DNA from 2 places in the Citrobacter amalonaticus genome. Region 2 is predicted to be linked to the other one. Evidence: predicted binding sites of a transcription regulator. Region 2 holds the regulator's gene; the other holds the start of a gene.
The links. Region 2 encodes PurR, which represses purine synthesis genes. Its sites were predicted from a motif close to CANGCAAACGTTTGCNTG; they were not measured.
Positions count from the first base shown of each region.

Region 1: a site for PurR is predicted at 3,629-3,646, ahead of tusA (sulfurtransferase TusA). Genes of this name have one in related genera too.

Region 1 covers NZ_CP014015.2:2,169,112-2,175,967, forward strand. The annotation lists gene AL479_RS10395 (AI-2E family transporter) at 1-749, opposite strand, end outside; gene AL479_RS10400 (MFS transporter) at 881-2,098, shown strand; gene AL479_RS10405 (DcrB family lipoprotein) at 2,102-2,659, opposite strand; gene AL479_RS10410 (7-cyano-7-deazaguanine/7-aminomethyl-7-deazaguanine transporter) at 2,737-3,402, opposite strand; gene tusA (sulfurtransferase TusA) at 3,707-3,952, shown strand; gene zntA (Zn(II)/Cd(II)/Pb(II) translocating P-type ATPase ZntA) at 4,052-6,250, opposite strand; gene AL479_RS10430 (lysoplasmalogenase) at 6,327-6,856, opposite strand, start outside.
Region 2 covers NZ_CP014015.2:4,178,440-4,185,295, forward strand. The annotation lists gene punC (purine nucleoside transporter PunC) at 1-265, opposite strand, end outside; gene punR (DNA-binding transcriptional activator PunR) at 377-1,309, shown strand; gene purR (HTH-type transcriptional repressor PurR) at 1,306-2,331, opposite strand; gene AL479_RS20320 (YnhF family membrane protein) at 2,625-2,714, shown strand; gene AL479_RS20330 (MFS transporter) at 2,883-4,049, shown strand; gene sodB (superoxide dismutase [Fe]) at 4,096-4,677, opposite strand; gene AL479_RS20340 (C40 family peptidase) at 4,804-5,637, opposite strand; gene grxD (monothiol glutaredoxin 4) at 5,973-6,320, shown strand; gene AL479_RS20350 (ATP-dependent helicase) at 6,386-6,856, opposite strand, start outside.

The DNA.
Region 1 (6,856 bases), 2.0 Mb from region 2:
ACCATTGGCGGAACAGCGGAAATCACCGAGCCAATATTGGGTACATAGTTCAGCAGGAACGCCAGCACCCCCCACATCAGGGCAAACTGAATGTTCATCAGCTCCAGTCCCAGCCAGACGATGAGTCCGGTCCACAGGCTGAGCAGCGTTTTTAACGCCAGATAGTGCGAAACGCCCTTCAGCGCCCGGTGCAGTCCGGCAATGTGGATTTGCGGGTTATGCAGCGCAAAACGCATTTTGTAAGGCACATGGCGGACCTCAAACAGCATGAAAACGACGGTCATCACCAACAGAATGATGCTGGCCATCGCGCCTGACAGCCCGGTCATCAGCGTGGTGGTGAAGGTGACAATTTTGTCGGAGTCGATGCGTTGTAACATCCGTTCCGGAGACATGTGCAGATTTAAAAACGGCATCATCTCCTGCACATACAGCACTTTGCGCGTCAGTTCTTTGTTGTATTTCGGCAGCATGGCAATAAATTCATTAACCGAGGCCGCCAGCACGCCAATCAGCGCGGTGAGCACGAACAGCATTACGACTACCACAATGGTGATCGCCACCGGGCGTTTCACTCCCCGACGGATAAACCAGGTGACCAGTGGATTGAGGACAATGGCGAAAAAGAGCGCCAGCAACAGTTGCACAATGATATCTGCAGCGGCGTGGATCCCGGCGAGAATGACGACCAGCGAGGCCAGTTTGAGCAGAATATGTAGACCGGCTTTGTCGGGCTGAGGGGTTGTCATGTTTACATCCTTTTTTGATTTTCATTAAGTGTAGCGGCTCGCTGGCTGCCGATATTCCTAATCTGGCTGCTGATTTTCCCGGCGTGGCGTGGTAGAAATGAAACATTGTTGTAAAAACGTGGTGATCCCCCATGCCCGAACCCGTCGCTGAACCGGCGCTTAATGGATTGCGCCTCAATCTGCGCATTGTTTCTGTTGTGATGTTCAACTGTGCCAGCTACCTGACCATCGGCCTGCCGCTCGCGGTTTTGCCCGGCTATGTGCATGATGTCATGGGCTTTAGCGCCTTCTGGGCGGGTCTGGTCATCAGCCTGCAATACTTCGCGACCTTACTCAGCCGCCCTCATGCCGGACGCTATGCGGATCTGCTCGGGCCAAAAAAGATTGTGGTTTTTGGCCTGTGCGGCTGTTTTCTCAGTGGGGCGGGCTATTTTCTGGCAGGAAGCGCCAGTAGCTGGCCGGTCGTCAGTTTATTGCTGCTCTGTCTGGGGCGTGTGATCCTGGGGATTGGACAGAGCTTCGCCGGGACCGGCTCGACGCTATGGGGTGTGGGCGTGGTGGGCTCGTTGCATATCGGGCGGGTGATCTCCTGGAACGGCATTGTGACCTACGGGGCGATGGCGGTCGGCGCGCCGCTCGGCGTGCTGTTTTACAGCTGGGGCGGGCTACAGGGATTAGCGCTGATTATCATGGGGATCGCGTTGCTGGCCATTTTGTTGGCGATTCCGCGCCCTGCGGTGAAAGCGAGCAAAGGGAAGCCTTTGCCGTTTCGTGCGGTGCTTGGACGCGTCTGGCTATACGGAATGGCGCTGGCGCTGGCCTCGGCAGGTTTCGGGGTGATCGCCACCTTTATCACCCTGTTCTATGACGCCAAAGGCTGGGACGGCGCGGCATTTGCGCTCACCCTGTTTAGCTGTGCGTTTATCGGTACGCGTCTGTTGTTTCCGAACGGCATCAACCGCCTGGGCGGTCTGAATGTGGCGATGATCTGCTTTAGCGTTGAGATTGTCGGACTGTTGATGGTGGGCGTGGCGATGGTGCCGTGGATGGCAAAAATCGGCGTACTGCTGACAGGAATGGGGTTTTCGCTGGTCTTCCCGGCGCTTGGCGTGGTAGCGGTAAAAGCGGTGCCGCAGCAGAATCAGGGCTCGGCGCTGGCGACCTATACGGTGTTTATGGATCTGTCACTGGGGGTGACGGGACCGTTGGCTGGGCTGGTGATGAGTTGGGCGGGGGTTCCGGTCATTTACCTGGCGGCGGCAGGGCTGGTGGCGGTTGCGCTGCTGTTAACCTGGCGGTTAAAAAAACGGCCTCTGCAGGAATCGCCAGAGGCCGTCTCATCATCCTGATGGTTACTGAATAACCAGCGTATTAATGATGTTTTCAGCGGCCGTTTGCGCTTTCTGCTGGTCGTCCGCTGGCAGTGTAATTTGCAGAGTCAGCAGTTGGTTATCGACTTTACCCAGCACCACAGAAGAGTAAGCCGTCTGGCCTTTCGCCGAGATGATGCTGTCTAACTGTTGCAGCGTGTGACCTTTCAGCTCGATGGATTTGTTGGTCACCACCTGCAACTGCGGGTCACGGCTGCGCTGCTGATCTTCAAGGCGTTTTGCCAGCACAGACAGCTCTTCGTTGGTGTTATCGCCGACGATAACAATCACCGCTTTCTGGCCGGTCGCGTCAGAGTAGACGTGCATATTGTTGGCCTGCGTACCCAGCTTGCCGCTCTGATCGGTCATATCTGCCGGCAGTGAGAAACTCAGTTTGCCATCCAGCAGAGAAACCGGCTGACCGGTTGCGTTGCTTTCTGCCGCCGTGCCTTCTGCCGGCGCTTTTGTATCACTATTATCACAGGCCGCCAGCCCCATAACCAGCAGGCCAATACCGACATATTTAACCAGATTACGCATTGACTTCTTCCTTTCGATAAACGGCCATAACGGCGCATCTGTTCATCTTATCACAACCCGGAAAAGGAACCTTTAGCTCAACTTGTCTGCATGACCGGGATTTCAGATTTATCTGCCAGTTTTTTCAGCAACATATTCAGCAATACGCCATACATCGGCAGGAAGAACAGGATGCTGATCAGCACTTTGAAACAGTAATCGACGATGGCGATTTCCATCCAGTGCTCGGCCATGAAGGCATCCGGACTGCGCCAGAACGCAATAAAGAAGAAAGCGAGGGTGTCGCTAACGTTGCCAAACAGCGTCGAGGCCGTCGGCGCCATCCACCAGCGGCGGTTCTGACGCAGGCGGTTAAAGACGTGCACATCAAGAATTTGTCCCAGTGCATAGGCCATAAAGCTGGCGACCGCGATACGGGCGACAAACAGATTGAAGTGCATCAGCGCGCCGAATCCCTGCCAGGAGCCCATATAGAACAGCGACGAAATCACATAGGAGATCAGCAATGCGGGCATCATCACCGCAAAGATAATTCGACGGGCCAATGGCGCGCCAAAAATTCGCACGGTCAGGTCGGTAGCGAGGAAAATAAACGGAAAGCTAAACGCGCCCCAGGTGGTGTGGAAACCAAAAATGGAGACCGGGAGCTGGACCAGGTAGTTACTGGAGGTGATCACCAGCAGGTGAAATAGCGATAGCCAGAACAACGCTTTTACGCGCTGCGAGTGTGTAAATGCATTCATGTTGTACCTTTTTAATTGATGATTGGGGTGAGGGAACCCAATTCGTGCTACACGCTATTGCATGGCCATTTTGCTCTCGGGCAGTGCTCGCGCTCCTCACGTACTACGTGTACGTTCCGGGCGCTGTGCGCTGGCCTCAAACAAACTGACTGCACCAATAACGCGTCTTCCTTTTTCAGGCCGCCGCATAATACTGCTTTGCGGTGGCATTGCAATGGCTATTTTTCACGCAATCGTTAACCTGATTGGCTTACTCCCGAACTGAGCGTAAACTACAGCCGTTTTTTTAGCGAATGAGACCACGATGAGCGATCTGTTTTCCTCTCCCGACCATACCCTTGATGCCCAGGGACTCCGCTGCCCGGAACCGGTGATGATGGTGCGTAAAACCGTACGCAACATGCAGACTGGCGAAACGCTGCTGATTGTGGCGGACGATCCGGCGACCACCCGTGATATTCCCGGGTTTTGTACCTTTATGGAACATGAGCTGGTGGCAAAAGAGACCGACTCTCTGCCGTACCGCTATCTGGTGCGTAAAGGCCAGTAATCTTGTTATGCCGGATGGCGCTAACGCTTATCCGGCCTGCGAATGACGAACAGCCTGTAGGCCTGATAAGCGTTAGCGCCATCAGGCGAGAAACAGGCTCTACCCTTTACGTAACAACCGCAGTGCGTTAGCGGTGACCAGCACCGTCGCCCCGGTATCCGCCAGCACCGCCAGCCACAGACCCGTTATTCCGAGCAGCGTGGTGACGAGAAATATCCCCTTCAGTCCCAGCGCAATGGTGATGTTCTGACGGATATTGGCGTGGGTCGCGCGCGCCAGTTGGATCATCTGCACCAGCCCCGTGAGGCGGTTATGCGTCAGTGCGGCATCCGCCGTTTCCAGCGCGACATCCGTCCCACTCCCCATCGCGATACCAATCGCGGCGGCCTTCATCGCTGGCGCATCGTTAATGCCGTCACCTACCATCGCCAGCGGCGACTGTTGATTCAGCACGGTGACCGCCTTCACTTTATCTTCCGGCAGCAGCCCGGCGTTAAACGTCAGACCCAGTTCGCCAGCAATGGCGGCCGCTGCGCGCGGGTTATCGCCAGTCAGGATCACGCCGTTCACACCCAGCGTGTTCAGTTCGCGGATGGCAGTGCGAGCATCGTCGCGCAGCGTATCCTGCAGGGCGATGACGCCGATCACGGTCTCGTTGCGCAGGACCAGAACGACCGTCTGCCCGGCACTTTCAAGCTGGTTAATTTCTCCGGAAAAGGCGTCGGCAGGACGTTTACCGGCAGCGCAAATCAGAACGCTTTCGCCATTCACCTGTGCTTCAATACCTGACCCTACCAGCGCCCGTTGCCCCTCGGCGGGCGGGATTGTTAGCCTTGCGGTTTGAGCTTCGCGCACAATGGCCTGAGCCAGCGGGTGCGTTGCGCCTTGCTCGACGGCTGCCGCCAGCGCCAGCAGTTCAGACTCACTGACGCCGGTGGCTGGATGAATCGCCGTGACGCGCGGCTTCCCGACGGTTAGCGTCCCGGTTTTATCAAAGGCGACCTGGGTAATACGGCCCAACTGTTCCAGCGCCGCGCCGCCTTTAATCAATGCCCCGCGACGGGCCGCTGCCGCCAGTCCAGAAGTGATGGCCGCAGGCGTGGAGATGACCAGCGCACACGGACAGCCGATCAGCAGCAGCGTTAACCCTTTATAAATCCACTCCTGCCAGGAGCCGGCGAACAGCAGCGGCGGGACGAGCGTCACCAGCAGGGCGACGGCCATAATCGCAGGCGTATAAATCCGGCTGAAGCGGTCGATAAAACGCTCGATTGGCGCACGACGCTCCTCGGCCTCTTCGATTAACTTCAGAATGCGGTCAATCGCGCTGGCGCCTGGTTCAGAGAGCACTTCCAGCGTGACGAGACGGTCCACGCTGGTCGCCCCCGCCGGGACTTTATCACCGGTGGCGCGTTCCACCGGGATCGATTCTCCCGTCAGCGCACTCTCATCAAAACTGGCAAAACCAGAGACCAGTTTACCGTCGGCAGGCAGACGTCCCCCGGCAGCGACTTCAATGATGTCGCCCGGTTGCAGGGTGTTGATTGCCACCTCTTCGCGTACGCCATCGCGCAGACGCGTCGCGGTTTCTGGTTTCAACGCCATCAGCGCGCTGACCCCTTTACGGGCACGACTGGCGGCCCAGCCTTCGAGGCGTTCGCCAATCAGGAACAGCAGCAACACCATTGCCGCTTCTGCCGTGGCGCCGATGAACAGCGCCCCGATAGCCGCGACGCTCATCAGCGTTTCAATGGCAAACCAACTGCCGCTTTTAATCAGACGCAGTGCCTGGCGGGCAATCGGGAACAGGCCGACCAGCGTCGTGGCGATAAATGCTAACTGGCCAAACGGGTGGTTGAACTGCTCCAGTCCCCAACTGAGCGCCATCATGACGATCAACGTCAGCAGCGGCAGGTTCTCTTTAAAGCGGGATTCAGGAGCCTCTTCCTTCGCCTGTTCATCGCGTAGGGTGTAACCCGCTTTTTGCACCGCGTGCTCGATTTGCTGGCGGAGATCGCCGTTGCTGTCGACGACCAGCTTCTCGGTGGCAAACAGCACCTGGGCCTGGTTGACGCCGCTGACCTGGCGCACTGCATTTTCCACTTTGCGGGCACAGGCGGCGCAGTCCATTCCGGACACTTTCCAGCTGTAGCGGGTGCCTTTTACCGTATCGACAACGGATTCAGGGGGAGAGCATGTACCTTCGCAGCAGCAGTCATCGGACTTCTGCGGCGAGGGAGCAGGCTTAAAAGATGAAAATTGTGGGGCTTTTTTGCCATCGTGAGCAGGTATCGACATGGCATCCTCCGGTTGATGATAATTTTCTCATTAACCGGAGGATACACTCTGGAGTCGACTCCAGAGTCAAGCGTTATTAGAGATAAAGCGAACGGACGATCAGGAAGTGTCCGGCAAAGTAGCAGGCAGCAGCGATGGCGTTGTCCGCGCGGAAACGACAGCGGTAATGACTGCCCAGCCAGACGATGTTGCCAATGAACAGCAGCGACGCGCCCAGAAACGCCGACAGCGCAGGCGAGGTGGGGCGGAAAAACCACAGCTCACCAGCCAACCAGACCATAACCAGCGTCATGGCGATAAAGGTGCAGACCGGCCAGCGCAGCTCTTCGAGGCGTGTCCAGATCACCGCAATCAGCAGAGCGCCCAGCACCATCAGCACCAGCGGCAGCGGCCAGAAGAAAGAGAGCGTCATCTGGCTGGCAAAATAGATGGTGTACAACAGGTGCGAGAGGAAAAAGGCGCCAATCGCATAGAGCAGTCGCTGACGCGGCAGTAATGTCAGCGCATCGCCAACCAGTGAGGCGCAAAGACCGGCCAGTACCAGATAGCTCACCGCATTAAACATCGGCGCCTGCCAGGCCAGTAACAGCAGGAGTAATAAGGTGA
Region 2 (6,856 bases):
GCATACCCAGGCTGCCAAGAGCGAAGATAGACAGGCCCAGCAGCAGGATCGGTTTTCGACCGTAACGGTCCGAGAGCGGTCCCCACAGCAGTTGTGCGATGGCAAAGCCTGCTAAAAACAGACTCAGGCTGGCGCTGACGGCAGAGGCCGGTGTTTGCAGGTCAGATTGAATGGCGGCAAATGCGGGCAAATACATGTCGGTTGCCAGAAAACCCAACACGCTGAGCCCTGCCAGCCAGACTAAAAACCCTTTTCCTGGTTGCATAGTTGTTCTCTAATTTTGATTAATCACACTGGCGCAGAGTGTAGGGAGTGAATTTCGGCTTGTGAAACGGTAATATTTGTTTATTGCATTCAAAAATTTTGTAGGCAGATTATGTGGTCAGAATATGCGCTGGAAGTCGTCGATGCCGTGGCGCGCAACGGGAGTTTTAGTTCTGCGGCCCAGGAGTTGCACCGGGTGCCTTCGGCGGTCAGCTACACGGTTCGCCAACTGGAAGAGTGGCTGGCCGTCCCGCTTTTTGAACGTCGCCATCGTGATGTAGTGTTAACCCCGGCGGGCGCCTGGTTTTTGAAAGAAGGCCGCTCTGTCATCAAAAAAATGCAGATCACGCGCCAGCAGTGTCAGCAGATCGCCAACGGCTGGCGTGGGCAACTTCCCATCGCGGTGGACAATATCGTGCGACCGGAACGCACGCGGCAATTGATCGTCGATTTCTACCGCCACTTTGATGACGTGGAGCTACTGGTCTTTCAAGAGGTGTTTAATGGCGTCTGGGACGCGCTGTCAGATGGCCGGGTCGAACTCGCCATCGGGGCAACCCAGGCGATCCCGGTGGGAGGACGATACACGTTCCGCGATATGGGTAAGCTGAGCTGGTGTTGCGTCGTTGCCAGTACGCATCCGCTGGCCGCTATGAGCGGGCCGTTAAGCGATGACACGTTGCGCAACTGGCCGTCGCTGGTGCTGGAAGATACGTCCCGCACTCTGCCGAAGCGCGTGACCTGGCTGCTGGACAACCAGAAGCGGGTGGTGGTGCCGGACTGGGATTCCTCCGCGACCTGTATTAGCGCCGGACTCTGTGTCGGCATGGTACCGACGCATTTCGCCAAGCCGTATCTTAACAAGGGGCAGTGGGTCGTGTTAAATCTGGAGAACCCGTTCCCGGATGCGGCCTGTTGCCTGACCTGGCAGCAGAATGATATGTCACCTGCGCTGATCTGGCTGCTGGATTATCTGGGAGACAGTGAAACGCTGAACAAAGAGTGGTTGCGGGAGCCAGATGAGACTCCCGCAGAAGAGGCTTAACGACGGTAGTCGCGGAACGGGCCATCCGCAACGGAGCGGCGCTCCACCAGGCGCGGGTGGACTTCAATAGACTGCGACTCTTCGCGTTTATTGACGATGCGGTCCAGCAACATATTAAAGGCCGTCTCACCCAGCGAATCTTTTGGCTGGTGGATAGTGGTCAACGCCGGCGTAAAGAAACGGGCGTTGCGCACGTTGTCGTAGCCTATCAGCGACACGTCCTGCGGGACGCGCAGACCCATCTCATCGGCGGCGCACAGGGCGCCCATCGCCATGATATCGCCGCCACAGAAGACCGCCGTCGGGCGATGCGCCTGCGACAGAATTTGCTGCATAGCGCGGTAGCCGGATTCCGGCTCGAAGTCGCCTTGTACAATCCAGTTTTCAGGCACTTTAATCAGCGCTTCATCCATCGCCTTCATAAAACCGGCCAGACGGCCTGCGCCAGTGTTACGCTCCATCAGTCCTGGGATCACGCCAATTTCGCGATGTCCGCGCTCAACGAGGTAACGGCCTGCCATATAACCGCCTTCAAAGGCGTTATCAATCACCGTATCGGTGAAGTCGGCTTTGGCTTCGCCCCAGTCCATCACCACCATCGGGATATGACGATATTCTTCCAGCATTGAGAGCAGGGGATCGGGGTATTCGGAACACATTACCAGCAGGCCATCAACGCGTTTTTGCGCCATCATGGACAGATAGGCACGCTGTTTTTCCAGGTTGTTCCAGACGTTACCGAGGATCAGGGTATAGCCCTTCTGGAAGCAGTTCTTCTCAACCGCTTCAATAATTTCGGCAAAATAGGGGGCTTCGCTGCTCGTCGCCAGCAAACCGATAGACTTGGTATGGTTGACTTTCAGGCTGCGGGCAACCGCGCTGGGGGAATAGTGCAATTCTTTGATTGCCGCCCACACTGCATTGCGTGTTTCTTCAGCGACGAAACGCGTTTTGTTAATTACGTGTGACACGGTTGTAGTGGAAACGTTTGCGCGCTTCGCTACATCTTTAATTGTTGCCATTAAATCTCACTCCAGACCCAACCTGAACATTAAATTACGCTAAGTAAACGTTTGCCTTTACTCATCCTGTGCCCAACATCAGGGCTGCGGCACGCCGGGAAACGACACGGAACGTCAGGAAGGGGTCAATGGCCGGTACGCTAATCAAGTAAGCGTCGAATTTTGTCTGATCTTTACGAAAAGGGGAAGTATTAAAAGCACATATCACTCTAAATCGTGGGAGATTTTTACACTCAAGTGTGTAAAAATGCGCTATATCACTTTTTGTGTGGGAATAAAAAGGAGAAAAGTTGATGAGCACCGATCTGAAATTTTCATTAGTGACCACGTTTATTGTTCTGGCTTTAATCGTTGCGGGCGGCCTGACGGCGGCACTGCACTGATCCCCCTCGGGGGAGTTCCTGCTCCCTCGAACCTCCTGTCATATTGTTATTGAATCTGCAAAAGTCTTTTGTATTTTTGTTAACTTCTCTTTTTTTGTGATTGATGTCATGCTTTTGACTCTTAGTTAAGCATCGCGCCCTGTCGCGAAGAGCCGGAGTCATCACTGCATGAAAATTAATTATCCGTTACTGGCGCTGGCCATCGGCGCGTTCGGCATCGGTACCACCGAATTCTCGCCAATGGGTCTGCTGCCCGTCATCGCGCGTGGCGTTGATGTGTCCATCCCTGCGGCAGGTATGCTGATTAGCGCTTATGCGGTAGGCGTGATGGTCGGCGCGCCGCTGATGACGCTGTTGCTGTCACATCGCGGACGCCGTAATGCGCTCATTTTTCTGATGGCTATTTTTACGCTCGGTAACGTGCTCTCGGCGATTTCGCCGGATTACACCACGCTGATGTTGTCACGTATTTTAACCAGCCTTAACCACGGCGCATTCTTTGGCCTGGGTTCGGTGGTGGCGGCAAGCGTGGTGCCGAAGCACAAACAGGCGAGCGCCGTTGCCACTATGTTTATGGGGCTGACCATCGCCAATATCGGCGGTGTGCCGGCGGCGACCTGGCTGGGTGAAACCATCGGCTGGCGGATGTCGTTCATGGCGACGGCGGGGCTGGGCGTTATCTCGATGCTGAGTCTCTTCTTCTCATTGCCAAAAGGCGGTGCCGGGGCGCGTCCGGAAGTGAAAAAAGAGCTGGCGGTGCTGATGCGTCCTCAGGTGCTCTCGGCGCTGCTGACCACCGTACTGGGGGCGGGCGCCATGTTCACGCTCTATACCTATATTTCACCTGTTCTGCAAAGCATCACCCATGCGACGCCGGCTTTTGTGACCGGGATGCTGGTTCTGATCGGTGTGGGTTTCTCCATTGGCAACTACCTTGGCGGAAAACTGGCCGATCGCTCGGTTAACGGCACGCTGAAGGGATTTTTGCTGCTGCTGATGGTGATTATGCTGGCGATCCCATTCCTGGCTCAGAATGAACTGGGCGCGGCGGTCAGCATGGTGGTCTGGGGGGCAGCGACCTTTGCGGTCGTCCCACCGTTACAAATGCGCGTCATGCGTGTGGCTCATGAAGCGCCGGGTCTCTCATCTTCCGTGAACATTGGTGCATTTAACCTTGGAAATGCGCTGGGTGCTGCGGCGGGCGGAGCCGTTATTTCAGGCGGGTTGGGCTACAGTTTTGTTCCGGTGATGGGGGCGATTGTGGCGGGTATGGCGCTGCTGCTGGTGTTTGTCTCGGCGAGAAAACAACCCGACCAGGTGTGTGTCGCCAGTTAACGGCAGGACAAAAACGCAGAAGGGAGTCCCTTCTGCGTTATCACTTTTACGCAGCGAAGTTCTTCGCCACAAACTCCCAGTTTACCAGCGCCCAGAAGTGTTCCAGGTAGCCAGGACGCGCATTGCGATAGTCAATGTAGTACGCATGCTCCCATACGTCGACGGTCATCAGCGGCGTGGCGTCGGTGGTCAACGGCGTGCCGGCGTTGGAGGTTGAAACGATAGCCAGTTTGCCATCTTTTCCTTTTACCAGCCAGGTCCAGCCAGAGCCGAAGTTTTTGATCGCCGCGTCGGTAAACTGTGCTTTGAACTCAGCAAAGCTGCCAAAAGAGGCGGCAATCGCGTCAGCCAGTTTGCCGGTTGGCTCGCCACCTGCATTCGGGGCCAGGCAGTTCCAGTAGAACGTGTGGTTCCAGACCTGAGCCGCGTTATTGAACACGCCGCCTTCCGAGCTGCGTACGATCTCTTCCAGCGATTTTCCTTCAAAGGCGGTGCCTTTAATCAGGTTGTTCAGGTTGGTGACATAGGTCTGATGGTGTTTGCCATAGTGATATTCCAGCGTCTCGGCGGAAATGTGCGGCGCAAGCGCATCTTTGGCATACGGTAGTGCAGGTAATTCGAACGACATTGCTTCTCTCCTTATTATTAATAGTATTTCGCGCAATAACCTTATTGTGCGTAAGGATAGGGTAGCAAATTGAAAGGTGAGACAAAAGATGAACTTACCCTGTTGCGTTAACAACAGGGTAAAGTTTTAACGAATGGTTTTGGGCGTCATGACCCGGCGAGCGCCGACGTAGTGGCGTTGCCAGTAATCTTCGCTGAGCGACGTGATCTGGATTTCCTGACCGCTGCGTGGTGACTGGATAAATTTGCCGTTGCCGACATAAACGCCGACGTGATCGGCGGTCCCGCGCCCCTGAGTGCGGAAGAACACCAGATCGCCATTTTTTAATTCCTCACGGTCAATCGGTGCGGCATCACGCAGGTGATACATTTCATTTGCCGTGCGCGGAATACGGAATTTCACCAGATCTTTATAAGCGTAATAGACCAGACCGCTGCAATCGAAACCGGTGCGCGGCGACGTGCCTCCCCAGCGGTACGGCTTGCCAATCTGGCTCATTAGTTTATTCATCGCCGTACTGGTCGCTTTTTGCACTTTCACTTTATGCGCATCGGCAATCTTTCCTGACGCCGTGTTCTTCACTTTCACACACGTCGGCTTGTGTCCTTTGCGCGGGGTGCACTTTTCGCTCCAGCTGACAGCGGCCGTTTTCTTCGCGGTGACGGTTTTGCTTTTATGACTGGCTGTTTTGCTGGTTTTGGCAGGGGCGGTGATTTTTTTCTTAGAAGAAGAGGCGGTTCTGGTGCTGGTTTTGCTGGTCGTTTTCTTAACGGTTTTTTGACTGCTTTTATTCGTTTTTTTTGCTGTTGCCGTACTTTTCTTTTTGTTGCTGGTTTTCTTACTATCCGTAAGACCAGCCGTATCCCTGGCTTGCTTGGACGCATGTGCCATTGGCATAAAGGGAATCGTTGTAAATAGTAAAGCACAGAGCGTGAGGGAAAGTCGGTTTATCCGCGCCACTGAGCATTCCTCTGTTAAGGCAGGTCGCAATCATACCTGCGTGTGATTTACAAAACCTGATGATTCTAATCTATAGAAACAGATAAAGTTAATAGCTTTTATTGTTAAAAATACGGTTTCGCTATTGAGTGCAAAAAAAAACAGCAGCCAAAGCTAAATCTGCTTATTTAGCGCACACTTTCGGCACTGGCACTGAGGAAACCATTATTGGGAATGCAACTTATGCGTTCAGACGATAAAATAGTAAAGCGTAATGAAAATGTTATTTTCCGATGTCGCTCTGAACCGCTACAATGTCAGACGACTGCCGTAAAAGAAGTTAAGGAAGCAAGACAATGAGCACCACTATCGAAAAAATCCAGCGCCAGATCGCTGAAAACCCGATTCTCCTGTACATGAAAGGTTCTCCAAAACTGCCAAGTTGCGGCTTCTCCGCCCAGGCGGTGCAGGCACTTTCCGCCTGTGGCGAGCGTTTTGCCTATGTGGATATTCTGCAAAACCCGGATATTCGCGCAGAACTGCCGAAATACGCAAACTGGCCGACCTTCCCACAGCTGTGGGTTGACGGTGAACTGGTTGGCGGCTGCGACATTTTGATCGAAATGTACCAGCGCGGCGAACTGCAGCAGTTGATCAAAGAGACCGCTGCAAAATACAAATCTGAAGAATCAGACGCTGAGTAATCAGTAGACGGTTAAAGGGGAGCTTTTCCTGACTCAGGTTAAGCTCCTTTTCATTTCTGCTCTGCCTATCCCCAGTCCAGCCCCTGCGGCGAACTGGAAAAACCGACTTCCCGCAGCAGGGTAAAGAGAGGGGTTTGCCGTACTGGTTTATCGTTGACTTCCGACAGCGTGAAACGCAGTCGCGGTTCACGGCGTAAGGCGCTCGCCAGCGCCCTGAAAATCTCCGGCGAAGGCATCTCCTCATTTTCCGTCCAGATCATCATCTTTTTTCCTCCCTGAGCAAGATACAGCCGCAATTGTCCGGCGGAAATCACAACAAACGCGCCGTTACGCCGCCCGGGAACCAGAGATGACGGATGCGACGGCCACGGAAGCAGCGTTCCCCAGGGATTGGCGGGATCGTTCGCAGATAGCGCCACCGCCGTAAACGCCTGTGGTTCAGACGTCGACGACGTCAGATCGCGCAGACGATCGATAGTGTCCCGCTCGGCAAACTGTGCGCCGCCCATTCCTTCCACGAACCGCCCGCGCAGAAT